One region of the Staphylococcus sp. CoH_129_LAB_1 genome, then DNA from elsewhere that is predicted to be linked to it. Evidence: predicted binding sites of a transcription regulator. Region 1 holds the regulator's gene; each other region holds the start of a gene.
What was found. Region 1 encodes LexA, which represses DNA repair genes until DNA is damaged. Its sites were predicted from a motif close to CGAACATATGTTCG; they were not measured.
Positions count from the first base shown of each region.

Region 1 (5,642 bases):
AATTTTTAAAAGTATGTTAATATATAAAACGTAATAATTACGATTTGTAAAAAGGAGATTATGTATGGCTAAAAAATCTAAAATAGCTAAAGAATTGAAAAGAGAAAAATTAGTAAATCAGTATTATGAATTACGTAAAGAACTTAAAGAGAAAGGAGATTATGAAGCATTAAAAAGATTGCCAAGAGATTCATCTCCAACACGTTTAACAAGAAGATGTAAAGTTACAGGACGTCCTAGAGGTGTAATGAGAAAATTTGAAATGTCTAGAATTGCATTTCGAGAACATGCACATAAAGGACAAATTCCTGGTGTGAAAAAATCTAGTTGGTAATTAAAACTAATACTTTAGTCCATTTACATTGTATTTAAAAAATTGTAAAGTAAATAAGGATATAAATAATGAGAGCGAGAAAAAAGTGATTTCTCGCTCTAACTTATGTTATAAATGAATTTGTAAAGATTAGATACTTTATCTAGTTTTGAAATTAAATTGCTCTATAGTTATATTATTCTAATTATTTAGAACCTATAAGTGATTCAATCGTCTAAGAGTTTATTTATGTCCTACATCGTTTTTTAAATTTAAAATGTATAGGGGAAATTTAAAGTATGAAAATTTTTGATTATGAAGATATTCAATTAATTCCAAATAAATGTATTGTTAATAGTAGATCTGAGTGTGACACGACTGTACAATTCGGACCTAAAACTTTTAAGTTACCAGTGGTTCCTGCAAATATGCAAACAGTTATGAATGAATCTTTAGCTGAATGGTTTGCAGAAAACGACTATTTTTACATTATGCATCGTTTTGATGAAGCGAGCCGTATTCCATTTATCAAAAAAATGCAAGATAAAGGGCTTTTCGCTTCGATTTCAGTTGGTGTAAAAGAAACTGAATTTGAATTTATAGAAAAGCTAAAATCTGAGCACCTAATACCTGAATATATTACGATTGATATCGCTCATGGTCATGCTAATTCGGTTATTAACATGATTAAGCATATAAAAAAACATATTCCTCAATCATTTGTTATTGCTGGTAATGTTGGAACACCTGAGGGAGTAAGAGAATTAGAAAATGCTGGTGCAGATGCTACTAAAGTTGGTATAGGTCCAGGACGAGTATGTATTACAAAGGTTAAAACAGGATTTGGTACAGGAGGATGGCAATTAGCTGCATTAAATATTTGTAGTAAAGCTGCACGTAAACCCATAATTGCTGATGGTGGTATTAGAACACATGGAGACATCGCTAAATCTATTCGATTTGGAGCTACTATGGTTATGATTGGTTCATTATTCGCTGCTCATGAAGAATCTCCAGGTGAAACGGTTGAATTAGATGGAAAGTGTTATAAAGAATATTTTGGTAGTGCTTCTGAATTCCAAAAAGGTGAACATAAAAACGTTGAAGGTAAAAAAATGTTTGTTGAACACAAAGGTTCATTACAAGATACATTAATTGAAATGCAACAAGACCTTCAAAGTTCGATTTCGTATGCAGGTGGCAAGGATTTAAAATCACTAACTACAGTTGACTACGTTATTGTAAGAAACTCAATTTTTAATGGCGATAGAGATTAATACATGTTTAGTGGGTGAATGTTATTAAAAAGTTTCTTTTATTTACTGCAATATTTTTGTTATTTATCTTTATAAAACCTATGGAAGAAACTCAATTTTTTATTAATTTGCAAAATAATGTAAGAGACAAAATAGAATATTTAATGAATGAGGACACAAGTTCTAAAAATAACCTACTTAAGGTTCCAAACAAACAAGAATTTGCAGTTAATAATATTCAATTAAATATGTCTCAAAAAGAAGTAGAAAGTAAGATAGGACGACCCAAAAGAGTGACTTCAAATGAATATGGTACAAAATGGTATACTTATTATAATAATGATTATCAAAATTTCTTAATGGTAAGTTACATTAATAATAAAGTAACTGCTTTGTTTAGTAATCAAAATATTATAACTTCAAAATCTAAAATCAAATACAATACTCCTAAAAGGGTGGTCGAACAGCGTCTTGGTAAACCAGTAGATAAAATTGCAAAAGGACGTTATCGTTTTGTTGTAAAAAATAATGAATATGATATTTTTTATAAAGATAATATTTATACAACAGTATTTTACGATAAACATAATCAAAATAACTTAACAGCTTTATTGCAAGTGAGTGAATCAATGGAAAATCGATTACAAAAGCAATATGGTGCACCATCTACAACGCTAGAAAAAAGCTTTGAATATCAAAATTTTGATTTAGTTAATGCAGAAAGAAAACAACACGGATTAAATACATTGGATTATTCTAAAAAAATATCTAATACTGCAAGAAAACATAGTGAAGATATGGTTAAAAATAATTATTTTGATCATACTGATTTAAATGGTCATTCACCTTTCGATAGAATGAAACGTGATGGTATTCAATTTAATACTGCTGCCGAAAATTTAGCTTATGGTCAACAAAGTAGTATTTATGCTCACGAAGGACTTATGAATTCTCTAGGACACCGGGAAAATATTTTAAATACGCACGTTAATACATTAGGTGTAGGTGTAGATTTTAATAATCATCGACAACCATTTTGGACAGAAAACTACACAGGATAATGTTTGATTTATAGTATATAGGGGTATTTTCTTTTTGCAAGGAAGTTGATATTATGCCTACAAAGAAAAATAAGAAAAAAGACATACTTGATAAAGTAAAAGAGATTTTAAATAAAAAATAAAACTAGAAGCGGCTATGCGCTTCTAGTTTTTTATATATTAAACATATATAAGAGATTTTAACGTAACGAAAAAGATATAAACTACAATTCTCTATATAGACCAATGACTTTACCGATAACTGTTACATTATCTAAATATATAGGACTCATAGCACTATTTTCTGGTTGTAAACGATATCGATTTTTTTCTTTGAAAAAGCGTTTTACAGTAGCTTCATCATCTTCAGTCATTGCTACGATAATATCTCCATTTTCAGCAATAGTTTGGCTTCTAACAATAACTTTATCACCATCTAAGATACCTGCTTCAATCATACTTTCGCCAATAACATTTAAAATGAATACATCACTATTATGTGTAGACGTTAAATGTTCTGGTAATGGAAAGTATTCTTCTATATTTTCGACTGCGGTAATTGGAACTCCGGCTGTAACTTTACCGATAACAGGAACATAAATAGTTTCTTCTCTAGTCATGTCATTATTTTGATCACTAACAATTTCAATTGCTCTAGGCTTAGTAGGATCTCTTCTTATATAACCTTTTTCTTCTAGTCTAGATAAATGACCGTGAACTGTTGAACTTGAAGCAAGACCAACTGCTTCACCAATTTCTCTTACACTTGGCGGATAGCCCTTTGTTTGAACAACATGTTTAATATAGTCATAAATCTCACTTTGTCTTTTTGTTAATTCTCTCATATATAGGCACTCCCTAGATTTATTTTAATATAGTATAGCATTTTTTAAATTTTTAAACAAACATTTGTTCGCAATAGTCTTGACTAAGAACATCCGTTCTGTTAAACTTTATATACAAACAAATGTTCTAGGGGTGTAGTTAAATGTTTCGTAATCATACTAGTAATATCATTACAAATATAACTGTTCTAGTAGTATCTTGCATCGTTTTTTTGGTGTTTTTCATAAATTTATATCAGAACGCTCATATGGAACACACGTACGAAATCACTGATCATACTATCCCGAAAAAAGCGATTTTAAATGAGAATAATAAGAACGACGTTCAAGATAATACAGAACAAACAGACTATAAAGTGTTCGCATTAGTTAAATAAAGTTTGAGGATTATCAGTTTTTGTTTTTAATCAACATTAGAAAATTAAAATATATGAAAATACCGTGGATTTTAGTAAAATTTGCGGTATTTTATTATAATAATATACTTACATATTTTAGATGATGTCTTAGCATTCTAATATCTTTGAATTTACAATGATTAGCTGATAAATGTGTAAACTAAAAAATAATAGCATAATAGTTTGTTTTCTTTATCATAAAGAACAAGTCAATATTTAAGTTGAATATGGTGGACATGTTAAAATAGTAGAAAGTAGATTATATGACTATGAATGAATAATCTTTAGCTTTTATAAAAATGATTTGAATAGTTCATGTTAATACTATTTAGTCATTAAATTTAAAATGATAAGGTGAGATAGTGAATTTTATAATTAGAAAAGAAACAAAAGAAGATTATCAGTTTACTGAGCAAATTGTAAAAAAAGCATTTGAAAATGAACCATATAGTGATCAAGATGAACATAGTTTAGTTGCAAATTTGAGAAATTCAGATGCATTTATTCCTGATTTATCATTAGTTGCGCTATATAATGGAAAAATCATAGGTCATATATTGTTGTCTAAAATTTTTATTATCAATAATGAAAATAAAAAAGCATCATTAGCTTTGGCGCCTGTGTCTGTTTTACCGGAGTATCAAAATAGAGGTGTAGGTAAACGTTTAATAACAACTGCTTTAGATAAAGCAAGGTCGTTAAATTTTGGATCAGTAATTGTAATGGGACATTCAAATTATTATCCTAAATTTGGATTTAAAAAAGCATCTAAATGGGAGCTTAAAGCTCCGTTTGAAGTGCCAGATGAGTTTTTAATGGCTATTGAATTAAAAGAAAATGCATTAAAAATAGAGTCAGGTATAATTGAATATCCAGATGTATTTTTCAATAACTAGAAATAATAATAAGGTGAAAAGAAGTTAAAGATTTTAAGAAATGGGAATATAAACTATTATATTAAAAGTACTTTATTTTAGAATGAGAGAAATGATTCATATTTGATATTTTTATCTCTTATTTAGTTTTATTTAATAAGGTAATTGATGTTAATAAATTTAAAATAGGAAGAGTGATTATATGTCTGAAAATAATTTGAATATAGATAGAATTAATGAATTAGCTAAGAAGAAAAAAGAACAAGGTCTAACAGAAGCTGAGGCAAAAGAGCAATCTAAGTTACGTAAACAATATTTAGATTCTTTTAGAAAAGGTTTCAAACAACAAATTGAAAGCACAAAAGTTATTGATCCAGAAGGCAATGATGTAACGCCGGAGAAACTCAAAAAAATCCAAGAAAGTAAAAAGCATAATCAATAGTTAACTATATTTTAATCATTAAAATTATAATCTTATCATTTACTATATTTTTAAGTTATAATATAAAAAAGATGATTAATACTAGAAGGGAAGTATGTAAGATGTTTAATGAAAAAGATCAATTAGCTATTGATACGATTCGTGCACTAAGTATTGATGCGATTGAAGAAGCAAATTCGGGTCATCCTGGTCTGCCTATGGGAGCTGCACCAATGGCCTACACACTTTGGACTCGCCATTTAAACTTTAATCCACAATCTAAAGACTACTTTAACAGAGATAGATTTATTTTATCTGCAGGTCATGGCTCTGCTTTACTTTACAGTTTATTACATGTTTCTGGAAGCTTAGAATTAGAGGAATTAAAACAATTCAGACAATGGGGTTCTAAAACACCTGGTCATCCTGAGTTCCGTCATACTGATGGTGTTGAAGTCACAACAGGCCCATTAGGACAAGGATTTGCTATGTCT
Region 1 covers NZ_JBXWKZ010000015.1:10,646-16,287, reverse strand. Annotated here, with positions in the region: gene rpsN (30S ribosomal protein S14) at 65-334, shown strand; gene guaC (GMP reductase) at 613-1,590, shown strand; gene AC2FB1_RS06055 (CAP domain-containing protein) at 1,605-2,630, shown strand; gene lexA (transcriptional repressor LexA) at 2,834-3,454, opposite strand; gene sosA (DNA damage-induced cell division inhibitor SosA) at 3,598-3,831, shown strand; gene AC2FB1_RS06040 (GNAT family N-acetyltransferase) at 4,215-4,748, shown strand; gene AC2FB1_RS06035 (DUF896 domain-containing protein) at 4,930-5,169, shown strand; gene tkt (transketolase) at 5,271-5,642, shown strand, end outside.

Region 2 (5,642 bases), on a different contig from region 1:
GGTAATGTAAATAATAATCTACGACAACAAAGTACTACAACTAATGACAATGGCATGCCTCAATATACGATTCAAAAATTAAGTAATAGTTCGAATAATGATCAATTACCTAATGGTCAGATTCTTTCAAATGAAGATGTTAAATCAATGAATAGTGGACTTGCTGAAGCATTACTTGCATTATCTTCAAATGCTGATAAACAAGCTAAGGCGTCACAATCTGATGTAAAAGCATTAAGAGATATAACTTATGGTGTCATTGCCTCTAATCGACCAACAGAATACAATGATATGCTTCGAAATATTAAAGGACGTTTAGAAAACACATCAAAATACAATCAACAACTTATTGATGTATTAAAAGAGTTACAACAACGTGAACATGTGAATTTAGCACCACAAATTAAACAAATAGAAAGCGCGAATAATCGTATTAATGATACGTTACGTTCTACTAATCAATTGATTGATGCATTATCTAGCGGTGGTAAAGGTAGCGCTGAGTCTATTAATGTATTAAGAAGCTTGCCAGCTTTAAATTCTGGCTTAGGTAGTTATAGAGATTACATTAAAAATAATTTAAATAATCGTTTACTTGTAGTTTCTAATGATATTACAAAACAATTAAGTGAAGGCCAAGTTGTATTATCAGATGTTCAATCTAAATTAAATACGATTAATCAAGTCATTCAAGCAGGTCAACAAATTGTAGGCGATGGTCAAAGTCGTATTGCGACACTTCAAAGTGAATTACCATCACTTGAAGCGGGATATATTGAAGCAACACAAACTGCTAAAAATTACTTCCCAACAGTAAGAAAAAATGTAGAAAAAGCTGCAGACTTTGTACGTAATGATTTACCTGATTTAGAACAACGTCTTGCGAATGCAACGGCTACTGTAAATGCTAATCTACCAACGTTATTTGATAAATATGATAATGCAGTTGATTTATTAGATGAAAATCAGCCAAAAGCAAAAGAAGCTTTAGCGAATTTAGCGAACTTTGCACAAACAAAATTACCTGGCATCGAAAGAGATTTAAATAAGGCTAATGATATATTCAATCAATTAGACGATGACGATGCAGTAGATAAGCTTGTTAATAGTCTGAAAAATGATTTGAAAAAACAAGCAGATGTTATCGCGAATCCAATCAATAAGAAAACAGTTGATGTTTTCCCAGTTAGAGATTATGGTTCAGGGATGACACCGTTCTATACAGCATTATCTATTTGGGTGGGCGCTTTATTATTAGTGAGTTTATTAACAGTGCATAACAAACATGAAGAATTAGCAGATCAGTTAACGAAACGACAAGAATATCTTGGTAAAGGAATGTTCTTTATCTTGATGGGTGTATTACAAACCCTCATTGTTACAACAGGTGACTTATTCTTACTTCATGCGCAAGTAGAATCACCATTGCTCTTTGTACTCGTTGCATTATTTGGCGCAATTGTGTTTAATACCATTGTTTATACGTGTGTATCTATATTGGGTAACCCAGGTAAAGCGGTAGCCATCATTCTTTTAGTACTACAAATTGCAGGCGGTGGCGGTACCTTCCCAGTAGCGACACTACCTAAGTTTTTCCAAAACATTTCACCATATTTACCATTTACGTACTTAATTGATTGCTTACGTGAAGTTGTAGGTGGAATCGTACCAGAAATCTTAATTACAAAATTAATTATATTCGGTTTGTTCGGTCTTAGTTTCTTCCTAATCGGATTTATTGCTAAACCATTCTTAGATCCAATTATGACTAAGATTGCAAAACGCGTAGAAGAAAGTAAAGTAACAGAATAGAAAATATAAATAGCCTGATTGATAGTAAAAAATCATTATCAATCAGGCTATTATGTTTAATTAGATTTATTATTAGATTCACTACTGCTATGATGACTTTCAGTTGAAGACTGCGTACTTTGTTGTGATGAAGGCTTTGCTTCTGTTGAAGGTTGTTCAGCTGATGGTTGCTCTGAAGATGGTTTCTCTTCTGTGCTTTGAGATGTAGGTTGTTTTGACGTGTTACTTTCTGAACGATGTTGTGATGTGTTTGATGATTCACTTGTTTTTGGCTGTGTAGTCTGAATATTAGATTGACGTTGTGTCGCTTGTTGAGACTCTTGTGTCGCTTGAGAAGTTTGTGATGACTGACTTGTTGGCTCAGATTGCGCATTGGTACCATTGTCAGATTGACTTGTTTCATTAGATTGAACTGTATGACTTTCAGAAGTACTTTCTTTTTTATCTTTCTTTTTAGTAGATTGTGTTTGATTTGAGTCAGATTGATTAGAATGTGTGGCTGCAAAAAAGACTGAGAATCCTAATGCCACAACAAGTAATATAATGACTATAGTTGCTAATATTTTTTTCAAATTATAGTCCTCCATTTTTAATTGATTTCTTTAGTTTATTATAATCAAAGTTCAACAAATAGGAAGTATTTATATAACTAAATAATATTACATTTTATTCACATAATTCTGTGATAGATACATCTAAAGTACAGTGAATTAAGATAAAGAGTATGAGATAATAGTAGTGAAACAAAAATCCATTAGAGAAAGAAGGACAATCATGAATAAAATAGTTAAATCTATAGCATCAGTTACTTTAGCATTTGGGACAGTATTAGGCGTAAGTACAGCTGTTTTACCAATCGAGGATACAGCTCATGCAGCTACAAAGCCATATTATGTATATAACGGGTATGTAGATAAAGACGCAAAATTTGTAACAAATAAACATTTTATTAAAGCAGTTAAATATGGAAATGTAACAATGAATGGGATAAAATTTGAAAAAGCGGATAGTAATAAAGAACTTGAAAAATATAATCAAAAATTTACTGGTGTAAGTAAAGATGGCAAAAAGGCAAATAAAGTTCAATTTAGTGTTAAAGGAGATTTGACATATAATCAATTGAAAAAAGCGTATGGCCAAGATTTAAAAAAAGTAAAAGGAACTCCTAATGATAAACAAAGTGGTATTTTTGAATATCAACCTAAGAAAGACGGCTTAATTGTTTCATTTGTTATAACACATGGAAGAACAGTAGAAGTTGATATTGGCTACGAAGGTGTGACAACAAGCAAATAAATAATAAATATGAGCGGGACTGAATTCAATTCCCGCTCTTTTTTTATTATTCAATATGGCATAACACTTCAAACTCCAGTTTCATTGTTTGTGAGCCATTCTCATTACTAATCGTAACATACTGGTTTAAAGTATCAATGCGTTTGATATAGGCAGTAATAGAATGAATAGCACCATTTTTAAAATAACTAATCATAGCGAGTTGATGAGTTGTATATTTTTCAATTAATCGTCTATTCAGAATATTGAATTGATCTTCTGACAAAGAGGGCATTGTTATTTTATTTTGGTCTTCGATAAATGCTTTTATTCGTTCATACTGTTCAGGCATTACTGCAAAAGGCGCCCACTTAATCATGCCACGGCCTTGTGGTATATTAGCGTCTAAATATTTTCTAGGAATTTTACGGTAATCTGTTTCACGTTTGTATTGATCAGGAATCATAAGAACCACCTCAATCATATTATAGAACATATGTTCGTATTATTAAAGTGCTTTCTTATAATATAAATAAATCTTATATTTTAAAATTAAAAAAATGAATTTATATATAATGAGACCACAAGTTTAACAAAGGGGAAGTAAACTTATGGCCTAATGTTATTACGTAATATAACTTTTTGTGAAGGAGTGAATAGGACTATTACTCCCATTTGTATTATAACACAATTTTATAAAAAAATATTTAAATATATTATTAATTGTATAGATATAAGTAATAAAGTATGATATGGGTAGTTTAAAGAGAAAGAGAAGGACACATATGAAAAAAACAACGAAAGTATTTGTAGCTACAACAGTAGCATTTAGTACATTTTTAGGTGCTAGCGTTACAGGTGCGCTTGTTCAACAGCCAACTGCACACGCAGCAACGTCGTCATATTATAACTATAATGGTTATGCTGGTCAAAATGCTTCATTCGTATTGGATAAAAACTTTAAAAATGCGGTTAAAGCTGAAAATGTCAAATTTAATGGTATTAAAATCAAAAAGTCAACATCTAATAAATCAGCAATGAAATATGATCAATACTTCAGAAATGTATCTAAAGACGGTAAAACTGCATCATTATTAGATATGGAAGTAAAGGGTCGGCTTTCATTGACACAACTAAAAAAAGTATATAGTAAAGATCTACAAAAAATTGATAATGGTAAAAACAACACAACAGGTATTTATTACTATCAACCTAAACAAAATGGTATGACAGTTTGGTTTGACGTTAATAAAGGTACAGTAGATCGAGTAGTATTGGGCTATAGCACAGTACAAAAAGCAATGAACTAAATGGATTAACGGTAATGGTTGAAGTGAGTGTTGTCACTTTAACTATTTTTTTATACATAAAAAAGAATAAAAATAAATGCGGCATTTTATTAAGGTTTTTAGAAATATTAGATTTTTATCGTATTAATCGTATATTAAGATTTTTGTTATTAAAAATTATAGAAGGGTGATACGATAGATTCATCTACAAAAAATGTATATATGAGACTGTTTTTGTATGATAATTATATAGAAATATAATTTACTTGAAGGAGGAAGACGAATGACAAAGGGGCCAATTCAAGTTAATAACGAAATCGGGACATTAAAAACAGTGCTATTAAAACGGCCAGGTAAAGAATTGGAAAATTTAGTACCTGATCATTTAAGTGGATTATTGTTTGACGACATTCCATATCTAAAAGTAGCACAAGAAGAGCATGATCAGTTTGCGGACACATTAAGAGCTGAAGGGGTAGAAGTAGTTTATTTAGAACAGCTTGCAGCTGAAGCGATTGAAGATGAAAAAGTAAGACAGCAATTTATTGATGATATTTTATCAGAATCTCAAAAAACGATTTTAGGACATGAGAAAGAAATTAAAGATTATTTTTCAAAGTTATCCAATCAAGCACTGATTGAAAAAGTAATGGCAGGTATAAGAAAAGAAGAAATTCAACTTGAAACAACTCATCTCGTTGAATATTTAGATGATCGATATCCGTTTTATTTAGATCCAATGCCTAATCTATATTTTACACGTGACCCACAAGCATCAATAGGTAGAGGGATGTCAATTAATCGTATGTACTGGCGTGCAAGACGCCGTGAATCTATTTTTATGACGTATATTTTAAATCATCATCCTCGATTTAAAGAAGCAGATATACCGGTGTGGCTAGATCGGACGTCACCTTTTAATATTGAGGGTGGAGATGAACTAGTATTGTCTGAAGATGTTTTAGCGATTGGCATTTCAGAGCGTACTTCTGCTGAGGCCATTGAACGTTTAGCACGACATATCTTTAAAGATAAACATACGACATTTAAGAAAGTACTTGCGATTGAAATACCCAATAGCCGTACATTTATGCATTTAGATACTGTATTTACAATGATTGATTATGATAAATTCACAGTACATGCAGCTATTTTTAAAGAAGAAAATCATATGAATATCTTTACAATTGAACAAGATGAAATAAAAGAGGATATTAAAATCACGCATTCTAGCCAATTACGAGAAACACTTGCCAGTGCATTAGG
Region 2 covers NZ_JBXWKZ010000005.1:32,109-37,750, reverse strand. Annotated here, with positions in the region: gene AC2FB1_RS02815 (YhgE/Pip domain-containing protein) at 1-1,812, shown strand, start outside; gene AC2FB1_RS02810 (hypothetical protein) at 1,869-2,384, opposite strand; gene isaB (immunodominant staphylococcal antigen IsaB family protein) at 2,587-3,108, shown strand; gene AC2FB1_RS02800 (YolD-like family protein) at 3,155-3,553, opposite strand; gene isaB (immunodominant staphylococcal antigen IsaB family protein) at 3,873-4,397, shown strand; gene arcA (arginine deiminase) at 4,660-5,642, shown strand, end outside.
Region 2: the regulator LexA is predicted to act here: its motif matches at 3,577-3,590, upstream of AC2FB1_RS02800 (YolD-like family protein).

Region 3 (5,642 bases), on a different contig from region 1:
ATTGATCTGCCTTTTTAAATGGATCATCAATATCTTGCATAAATGATCGTCCTTGCAAGTTAATAATAGCGACTTTAATATCATTCACCTGAATAAAACGCATCCCAATACCTGGCGCTTCATTTGGAAAATTAGCAGGTCTTATCATTCTTTTAGCATCATCGATAAAGTCATAAATTTCTCTTTGACCATATGTATGATTCCCCATTGTCATAAAATCCACGCCATCTCTAAGCAATTGTTTATATAATTTCTCAGTTAAACCTTTTCCATGAGCAGCATTTTCTGCATTAACAATACTCAGTGTAGGTCTATAAGCTTGCTTTAATTTAGGTAGATATTCAGCAATTGCGTTTCTACCTATTTTTCCTACAATATCTCCAATAAATAAAATTCGCATTCATGTTCATCCTCTCACAATATAGTTTAATTGAAATAACTATATAATTAAAGAGAGAGTTTTATAATTTTTTAAATTGTAGAGTCTTAACTTTAGCATGTATACAGCATATGTTATTATAATATTATAAACATTTAGGAGTTGTATAATTTAATGTCAATTAATATCGATCCAGAAAAATTTGCAGAACTAGTTGTAAAAGCAAACCCATCCAAATCAGAAGATGCAGAAGATATGGCTAAAGAAAGCTTAGAATTATATGTTAATGCCTATCGTTTAGCAGAAAGATATTCTAATATTGCTACAAATTGTTATGATACTGCTGAAATTCTTTCTGAAGTCAAAAAAACAGATTTACAACTTAAATAAAAAAAGAGCCTGAGACAACTCATGATGTCTCAGGCTCTTTAACATATTGGCAGTGGATAAGTGAATTGAAACTTCACTTGTATCAAACTTTCTCAACACTAATCCTTGGTACCGAGATAAAACGACGAATTCAAAATGAATTCTGTCCTAATCCCCTTTTTAGTAATCAATGAGCCCCTATTTAATTTTTAAAGATTACTTCGCATACTCTACTACTCTAGTCTCCCTAACAACTGTCACTTTAATATGTCCTGGATATTGTAATTCTTCTTCAATTTGATTTTTTATATCTCTAGCTAATCGATAAGATTTTAAATCATCTATTTCTTCAGGAGAAACAATAACTCTAATCTCTCTACCAGCTTGAATTGCGAATGCTTTTTCAACACCTTCATAACTTTCTGAAAGTGTTTCTAAGCGTTCTAATCTACGAATATAATTTTCAAGTGTTTCTTTACGTGCTCCTGGACGTGCTGCTGATAATGCATCTGCAGCTGCTACTAAAATTGAAATAATTGATGTTGGTTCAACGTCCCCATGATGTGAATGAATCGCATTAATTACTGTTTCAACTTCACCGTATTTCTTAGCTAATTCAACACCAATTTCCACATGGCTACCTTCAACTTCATGATCAATTGCTTTACCTACATCATGTAGTAAACCAGCTCTTTTTGCTAAACTAACATCTTCGCCTAATTCAGCAGCTAACATTCCAGAAAGATGTGCGACTTCCATAGAATGTTTTAAGACATTTTGACCATAACTTGTTCTGTAGTTTAGACGACCTAAAATTTTCACTAAATCTGGATGCATATTATGAACATTAATTTCAAATGTTGCTTGTTCTCCTGCATCTCTAATGATATCATCCACTTCTTTTCTAGCCTTGTCTACCATTTCTTCGATACGACCTGGATGGATTCTACCATCAGATACTAAATTCACTAATGCAGTTCTAGCGATTTCACGTCTAATTGGATCAAATCCAGATAAAATCACTGCTTCAGGAGTATCATCAATAATCAAGTCGATACCTGTTAACGTTTCTAAAGTACGAATGTTTCTACCTTCTCTACCAATAATTCGACCTTTCATCTCATCATTTGGTAAATTAACTACTGAAACAGTTGATTCCGTTGTATGATCAGCAGCTAATCTTTGTACAGTAGTAGCTAATAATTCTTTGGCTGTTTTATTAACTTTTTCTTTAGCTTCTCTTTCCTTTTCCTTAACAAGTACTGCAATATCTTGTGACAGTTCTTCTTCTACTCTATGAAGTTGCTCATTAACTGCTTCTTCTTGAGTGAGACCGGAGATGCGTTCTAATTCTTGTTCATGCTTCATTATTAACGTCTGAACACTACTCTCTTTTGCATCTACTTGTTGTTGTCTTTCTTCAATTTTGGATTCTTTTTGATCTAAAATCTCGTCTTTTTTATCTAATAATTCTGATTTACGATCTAAATTTTCCTCTTTTTGAAGAATTCGGGCTTCTTGTCTTTGAAGCTCACTACGTCTTTCACGTAGTTCTGTTTCAACTTGTTCTCTAATAATTTGATTTTCTTCTTTTGCCTCTAATAATTTTTCTTTTTTGATATTATCTGCTTCTTTTTGTCCTTGTTTGATAATATCATTAGCAGTTTGTCTAGCTTGAATTTGCTTTTGATGTAATATATTTCGGGCTAAAAAATACCCTACAACAACCCCTAGAATGATCCCCAGCAAAATGAGTAGGAGGTCTAATAAATTCACATAAACACCTCCTTTTTCTAGGTATTTGCTTGTATATTAAAATCTCAATGATTTTTTATAAATTGTATAAATAATATACATATTAATTGTACGTTTATGTACTCATCAGTGTCAAGATATGAAATTTCATCGCATATACTTATAAAAGAAAGAGAGTGACACTGAACTCATTTTGAATTCATTATTCACTCTCACACAACATAATTTTAATCAAAGCATTAAGAATTAGATATTATTCTTCATCAAATAATGTTTCTGATGATTTATCTTCACTTTCTTCAACATCACCATCAAAAATACCTAGTTTTTCACGTAATTTACGATCGATTTCATCTTTAATTTGAGGGTTTTCTTTAAGATATGTTTTAACATTTTCTTTACCTTGACCCATTCTCTCACCATTATATGAGTACCAAGCACCAGACTTATCAACAATATCATTTTCTACACCTAAGTCGATTAATTCGCCCTCTTTTGAAATACCTTGACCATACATGATGTCTACTTCAGCAATTCTAAATGGTGGTGCTACTTTATTTTTAACAACTTTAATTTTAGTTCTGTTACCTACAATATCTTGACCTTGTTTTAATTGTTCTGCACGACGTACTTCTAAACGCACTGAACTATAAAATTTTAATGCTCTACCACCTGGTGTAGTTTCTGGGTTACCAAACATTACACCAACTTTTTCACGGATTTGGTTAATAAAAATAGCTGTAGTATTTGATTTTGAAATTGCACCAGAAAGTTTACGTAAAGCTTGAGACATTAGACGTGCTTGAAGACCAACATGCGTATCTCCCATTTCACCTTCAATTTCAGCTTTAGGAGTTAAAGCAGCAACCGAGTCTACAACGACAATATCAACCGCTCCACTTCTTACGAAAGCTTCTGCAATTTCTAAACCTTGTTCACCATGGTCAGGTTGAGAAAGATATAGATTATCTATATCGACACCTAATGCTTCAGCATATACCGGATCAAGTGCATGTTCAGCATCGATAAACGCAGCGACCCCTCCGTTTTTTTGCACTTCAGCAATAGCATGAAGTGCTACTGTTGTTTTACCAGAACTTTCAGGACCGTATATTTCAATAATTCTTCCTTTAGGATAACCTCCTACACCTAGAGCATTATCTAAAGTAACTGAACCACTTGATACACTAGATACACGACGACCTTTATTATCGCCTAATTTCATTACTGCACCCTTACCAAAGGATTTTTCCATATTTTTTATAACTGTATCTAAAGCTTTTTGACGATCATTATCCAAAGCGAAACCTCCTATATGAGATAGTTATCTATTTAATATTATACTCTTAAATCTATTCAGACACAAGCATTTTGCGAATATTTGTTCGTATAAAAAAGAACGCAAAACACAAAATCGAACAAATGTACCCTAAAGTATAACTATTTTTCAATTTAAATGCATTTTAGTGCCAATTTAATAATCTTATTAATACATAATTTTGACTTCTGTTATGAAGTAGATTTCTTGATTGTGCCATTTTAAACGTAGTCATTTTAAAATTATCTTTTGTATTCATTGCTAGATAAACATTCTCATTTTCATGTAATATAGCTATACCCATTTCAGTTTTATATAAATCTTTCACATATGATGAAGCCTCTCTTAATTGCATTTCAATATTTGACAGATGATTTAAAAATATATCATTATCAGGTAACATTCCTTTTAATATATTTTGTTTATCAAAGCGTTTTAAACGAGTATAAATTGCTCCATCAGTTACCCCATCATATATACTTACTGTTGAATTCATTTGTTCCATTACAGATTGTTCTAATAATATGTCATCTGAGCCATAGTAAAATTGACCAATTCTTGCAAGTATTTCCTCTTTTATAGGCTGAATCAATGTTTTACATTCGCTTTGTGTAGAAGCATTTGCTGTTAATCTAATGTATACTTCATGTTTCCCTGCTAACGGAGCTATTGTAGGATTAGTTTGTTTTTCAATTAAATCCATGAGTTCTGTTTCAATTTTTGATTCCCCAATTCCTGCAAATCTAAGTTGTTCTGAAAAAATAGTATTGTCATTATCTATAAGTAATGGAAGCAATTCATTTTTAGCCATAGGTTGCATTTCGCTTGGTGGACCAGGTAACATAATTACTTTTTTATCATTAATTTTAATAAACATCCCCGGAGCCATACCATAATGATTTTTTAATACTTTTGCTCCTTCTACCACAAGTGCTTGTCGCTTATTGTTAAGTGTCATTTCTTGATCTTGTTCTTTAAAAAAATCTTCAATATAATTTAATGCATCTTCGTCAAGTACTAGATTTTTGTTTAATACTTTTGCTACTGTATGTTTAGTTAAATCATCTTTAGTTGGTCCCAATCCACCAGTTAGTACTAATGTATCAAATCTTTTCAACCCTTCTTTAATAATAAATTCTAATCGGTCAGGATTATCACCAATTACTGTATGTTCAACTACATTCTTTCCAATTTGATTAAAAAGTTTTGATAAATATTGGCCATTTGTATTTGCTATTTGACCTAATAGTAATTCTGAACCTACTGCTATGATAGATATATTCATCTTTCCCTCTCCCTTATGTAATCTTAATTTATATTTTATACTTAATCGATTCTACATTCTAAAAAATAACTCAAAAGAATGAGATGAAGATGACATATTAAAAATACCTGAGACGTTTAATTATGTCTCAGGCTCCTTATTACATTTTTACTTTATTTGATTATAATTTTTATTGCTTAAACACATCTCTACCTTTATAGAAATATTCAATTCCTGATAATATTGTAAAGAATACGCCAATGTATAATAACACTTGACCTAATTGGAATCCAATCCAGTTTGCGAATAAATCACCCAGTAGAATCCAAATAATTGCTACCATTGTAACAGCAGTTTTAATTTTACCTAATTGACCTGCTGCACTCACAAATCCTTGTTCAATTTGAAGTAAACGTAAACCTGTAACCGCAAACTCACGAGCAATGATAATAATCGCTACAACTGAATTAGTTAATCCTAATTGTACCATAACAATAAGAGCACTAGAAACTAATAATTTATCCGCTAATGGATCTAAAAATTTGCCCATATTTGTC
Region 3 covers NZ_JBXWKZ010000019.1:33,010-38,651, reverse strand. Annotated here, with positions in the region: gene AC2FB1_RS07075 (TIGR00282 family metallophosphoesterase) at 1-400, opposite strand, end outside; gene AC2FB1_RS07070 (hypothetical protein) at 554-769, shown strand; gene rny (ribonuclease Y) at 965-2,524, opposite strand; gene recA (recombinase RecA) at 2,757-3,803, opposite strand; gene AC2FB1_RS07055 (CinA family nicotinamide mononucleotide deamidase-related protein) at 3,967-5,106, opposite strand; gene pgsA (CDP-diacylglycerol--glycerol-3-phosphate 3-phosphatidyltransferase) at 5,276-5,642, opposite strand, start outside.
Region 3: the regulator LexA is predicted to act here: its motif matches at 3,878-3,891, upstream of recA (recombinase RecA).